DNA from 2 places in the Streptomyces coerulescens genome. Region 2 is predicted to be linked to the other one. Evidence: riboswitches for the same ligand, from Rfam matches in the RefSeq annotation. Region 2 holds a riboswitch; the other holds the start of a gene.
What was found. A riboswitch is a leader RNA that binds a small molecule or an ion and turns the genes downstream of it on or off. The one in region 2 is predicted to bind S-adenosylmethionine.
Positions count from the first base shown of each region.

Region 1: another riboswitch for S-adenosylmethionine. It lies ahead of ACFPQ9_RS11975 (aminotransferase class V-fold PLP-dependent enzyme); the one in region 2 lies ahead of thrC (threonine synthase).

Region 1 covers NZ_JBHSKM010000007.1:7,899-10,284, forward strand. The annotation lists gene trpD (anthranilate phosphoribosyltransferase) at 1-620, shown strand, start outside; SAM riboswitch class IV at 696-812, shown strand; gene ACFPQ9_RS11975 (aminotransferase class V-fold PLP-dependent enzyme) at 958-2,325, shown strand; gene ACFPQ9_RS11980 (glycerate kinase) at 2,280-2,386, opposite strand, start outside.
Region 2 covers NZ_JBHSKM010000023.1:15,343-17,728, reverse strand. The annotation lists gene ACFPQ9_RS28865 (glucosyl-3-phosphoglycerate synthase) at 88-1,059, opposite strand; SAM riboswitch class I at 1,217-1,371, shown strand; gene thrC (threonine synthase) at 1,390-2,386, shown strand, end outside.

The DNA of each region.
Region 1 (2,386 bases), on a different contig from region 2:
TCGGGCGGGTCGCGCAGGTCGCCGAGGAGGCCGGGATCACCTTCTGCTTCGCGGTGAAGTTCCATCCCTCGCTGCGCCATGTGGCCGCGGCGCGCGGGCAGTTGGGCATCCGGACCACCTTCAACGTGCTCGGTCCGCTGACCAACCCGGCGAAGGTGCGGGCCCAGGCGGTCGGCGTCGCCGACCCGCGCATGGCGCCGATCGTCGCGGGCGTCTTCGCCGAGCGCGGCAACTCCTCGCTGGTGTTCCGCGGCGACGACGGCCTCGACGAGCTGACGACCACCGCCACCTCGCGGGTGTGGGTCGTGCGCGACGGCAAGGTGACCGAGGAGGCCTTCGACCCGCGCGACGTCGGCATCGAGCTGGTGCCCGTGGAGGCGCTGCGCGGCGCCGACGCGTCCTACAACGCCGAGGTCGCCCGGCGCCTGCTGGACGGCGAGACGGGCCCGGTGCGCGACGCCGTACTGCTGAACTCGGCCGCGGCGCTGGTGGCGCTTGAGCCCGGCGACGGGCCGCTGACGGAGCAGATCCGGGCCGGCATGGCGAAGGCGGCGGAGTCGATCGATTCGGGGTCCGCGAAGCGGACGCTGGAGCGGTGGGTCGCCGCCAGCAACAGCTAGGCCGCAGGGGATGTCGTCCCGCGATCCGGACACGGGTTGCGGGACGACGATCATTTCACGTACGTTCCTGTACCAGGTCATGAGTGACAGTCATGAGGCCCCGGCCGACTGTCCGGCAACCCTCCGTCCGTGGCGGGGTGCCCCGGGTGAAGACCAGGCCGTAGGCAGCGAGGTCTACGGCAAGCGCGGGCCCCTCTCGACACCAGGGGTCCTGGTCGTTCGAGGGAGTCTTCCGTGAGCAAGCGAATGCGATAGGGCCGCTGAGCCCCGCCTCCGCGCACCTTCCTTCTCTTTCTTCGCATGCCCTCAACGCGCATGCCTCTCACGGGAGTTCGCCATGTCTGTCGCCACCGCTGCCGCCGTTCAGTCCATTTGTGCTCCGCTGCCCGTTCTGGGGCGGGATGTCACCGTCCCGCTCGTCACAGGCGGCGAGGTCACCTACGCCGCGCTCGACTACGCCGCCAGCGCCCCCGCCCTCCAGCGCGTCTGGGACGACGTGGCCGCCTACGCGCCGTACTACGGCAGCGTCCACCGCGGAGCCGGCTACCTCTCCCAGCTCTCCACCGACCTGTTCGAGAACGCCCGCCGCACGGTCGCCGAATTCCTCGACTGCCGGGACGACGACCAGGTCGTGTTCACCCGGTCCACCACCGACTCGCTGAACCTCCTGGCCGCCGCCCTCCCGGCCGACTGCCAGGTCTTCGTGTTCGAGACCGAGCACCACGCCTCCCTGCTGCCCTGGCGTGACGCCGGCGTCACCTACCTCGACGCGCCCCGCACCGCCCGCCAGGCCGTCGAGACCCTGGAGCGCGCTCTCGCCGACCGTGACCCCTACGGCCCGGCCCTGGTCTGCGTCACCGGCGCCTCGAACGTCACCGGCGAGCTGTGGCCGGTGCGGGAACTGGCCGCCGCCGCGCACGCCCACGGCGCACGGATCGTCCTGGACGCCGCCCAGTTGGCCCCGCACCACGCGGTCGGCATCCGTGACCTGGACGTCGACTGGGTCGCCTTCTCCGGCCACAAGCTGTATGCCCCCTTCGGCTCCGGTGTGCTGGCCGGCCGCGCCGACTGGCTGCGCGCGGCGGAGCCGTACCTCGCGGGCGGCGGCGCCAGCCGCAAGGTGACCCGGCGCGAGGACGGCGGCGTCGACGTCGAGTGGCACGACAGCGCCGCCCGGCACGAGGCGGGCTCCCCGAACGTCATCGGCGCCTACTCCATCGCCTCCGCCTGCAAGGCCCTCACCGAGGCCGGCTTCGACGAGCTCGTGGCCCGTGAGCAGTACCTGATCGAGAAGGTCAGGTCCGGCCTCGCCGAGGTGCCCGAGGTGCGGATCCTCTCCCTCTTCGGCGACGACGCCCCGCGCGTCGGCGTGATCTCCTTCGTCGTCGCGGGCTGGAACAGCTCCCACTTCGCCGCCGCCCTCTCCGCCGAGTACGGCATCGGCGTCCGCGACGGCCTGTTCTGCGCCCACCCGCTGGTCCGCACACTCCTCGGCAGCGACCCGCAGGCCCAGGGCGAGTGCGGTGCCCCGGAGGCGGCTCCCGGCGAGAAGTCCCTCAACGCCATCCGCGTCAGCTTCGGCGCCGGGACGCCGGACGAGCACGTCGAGCGGTTCGTGAACGCCGTCAAGGAGCTCGTGACGGACGGCGCGAAGTGGAACTACCGCACCGAGGACGGCCGTTGCGTGCCGGACACCTCCGCGTGAGCCGGTAGCCGGGCGCCCAGCAGGATCATCCGCAGGGCGCGTTCGGTGGCGTCCGTGAGCA
Region 2 (2,386 bases):
ACCTAGCCCTCCCCGGAAACGCTCAAACGTACGGTTCCGCTCAGTGGGGGCCTGTTGTACGCCCTGTATACGGCCGGTTTCCGGCGTTTACGCGACCTTCCGCGTCGCGTACTCGGCGATCTCCACCATCGGCGGCCGTTCCTCGGTGTCCACGGAGTACGTACGCGGCTCGAAACCGTCCTCGCCGCGCTCGAACTGGGTCAGCGAAGGCCGCACCAGATGCCCGCGGGCCAGCCGCAGCTGTGCCGTGCGGTAGATCGCGGCGGACATCCGGCCGAGCGCCTGCCCGTCCTGGTGCCGGTGCTTGCGCACGCCGACGTCCACCTGGGCCAGCGCGTCCAGCCCCACCAGATGCAGCGCGTCGACCAGCATGCCCAGCTCGACGCCGTAGCCGACGGGGAACGGGAGCTGTTCCAGCAAACCGCGGCGGGCCGCGTACTCGCCGCCCAGCGGCTGCACGAAGCCGGCCAGCTGCGGCCAGTGCATGTTCAGCAGCGGGCGCGCCATCAGCTCGGTGACCCGGCCGCCCTGTCCGGCGGTCCTGCCGGAGGCGGGCGAATCCAGCTCGGTGCCCAGCGGGCGGTCGTACATCGCCTTGACCAGGTCCACGCCGGGGTCGGTGAGCAGCGGGCCGACGATCCCGGAGACGAAGTCGGAGGAGAACTCCCGCAGGTCGGCGTCGATGAAGCAGACGATGTCGCCGGAGGTCACGAGCAGGGAGCGCCACAGGACCTCGCCCTTGCCGGGCACGGCCGGGATGCGCGGCAGGATCGCGTCCCGGTGCACCACCCGGGCGCCCGCCGCGGCGGCCACCTCGGAGGTGCGGTCGGTGGAGCCGGAGTCGACGACGACGATCTCGTCGACCAGCGGGACCTGCCGGACGAGGTCATGGGCGATGACGGAGACGATCTCGCCGACCGTCTCCTCCTCGTTGAGCGCGGGCAGCACGACGGACACCGACTGGCCCGTGCGCTGTTTGGCGGCCAGGATGTGATGCAGCGGGCGGTCGGCAACGGACCAGGAGCGGCTGCTCAGCCAGCGCTCGACTTCTTCCAGCACGGTCGGCGGCTCCTCACTGTCGGGACGCTGTGATCCATCTCGCGGTTCGGACGGCTATCTCAACTGTCCTGGCGTTCGGTTACAGTCTTGAACAACGCGGATGACCATCGCATGTCCGGGGTCAACCGTCGTCCACAACCGCACAACAACCGCATACCGCTCATCCAGAGGGGCAGAGGGATACGGCCCGATGAAGCCCCGGCAACCCTCCAGCCGGTCTCGTAGATCAGTGTTGATCGTTCCGCGAGGCTCCCGGCTAGGGAAGGTGCCAAATCCGTCTCACGGCGAGATGCGTCGTGAGGAAGATGAGGAGAAAGGGCCTCGCCTCACATGGCTGCGCAGACTGTTGCAAGCACCACTGAATCCACCGTAGACCTCGGCCCCGCCGCGGCGCTCTCCTGCCGCGAGTGCGGTCACCGGGTACCGCTCGGCCCGGTCTTCGCGTGCGAGGAGTGTTTCGGCCCGCTGGAGATCGCCTACGACTTCTCGGCCTACGACGCCGAGGAGCTCCGCAAGCGGATCGAAGCGGGCCCCGCGAACATCTGGCGCTACGCGCCGCTCCTGCCCGTCCCCGCCGACGTGGCCACCAAGCCGAACATCAACCCCGGCTGGACCCAGCTCGTCAAGGCCGACAACCTCGCGCGTGAGCTGGGCGTCGACGCCGGCAAGCTGTTCATCAAGGACGACTCCGGCAACCCGACGCACTCCTTCAAGGACCGTGTCGTCGCCCAGGCCCTGGAGGCCGCCCGCGCCTTCGGCTTCACCACGCTCTCCTGCTCCTCCACCGGCAACCTGGCCGGCGCTGTGGGTGCCGCGGCCGCCCGTGCCGGCTTCCGCTCGTGCGTGTTCATCCCGCACGACCTGGAGCAGGGCAAGATCGTCATGGCCGCGATCTACGGCGGCGAGCTGGTCGGCATCGAGGGCAACTACGACGACGTGAACCGCTTCTGCTCCGAGCTGATCGGCGACCCGGCCGGCGAGGGCTGGGGCTTCGTCAACGTCAACCTGCGGCCCTACTACGCCGAGGGCTCCAAGACCCTGGCGTACGAGATCTGCGAGCAGCTCGGCTGGCAGCTCCCCGACCAGCTGGTCGTCCCGATCGCGTCCGGCTCGCAGCTCACGAAGATCGACAAGGGGCTCCAGGAGCTGATCAAGCTCGGGCTCGTCGAGGACAAGCCGTACAAGATCTTCGGTGCGCAGGCCGAGGGCTGCTCGCCGGTGTCGACGGCCTTCAAGGCCGGGCACGACGTGGTCCGCCCGCAGAAGCCGAACACCATCGCCAAGTCGCTGGCCATCGGCAACCCGGCCGACGGGCCGTACGTCCTCG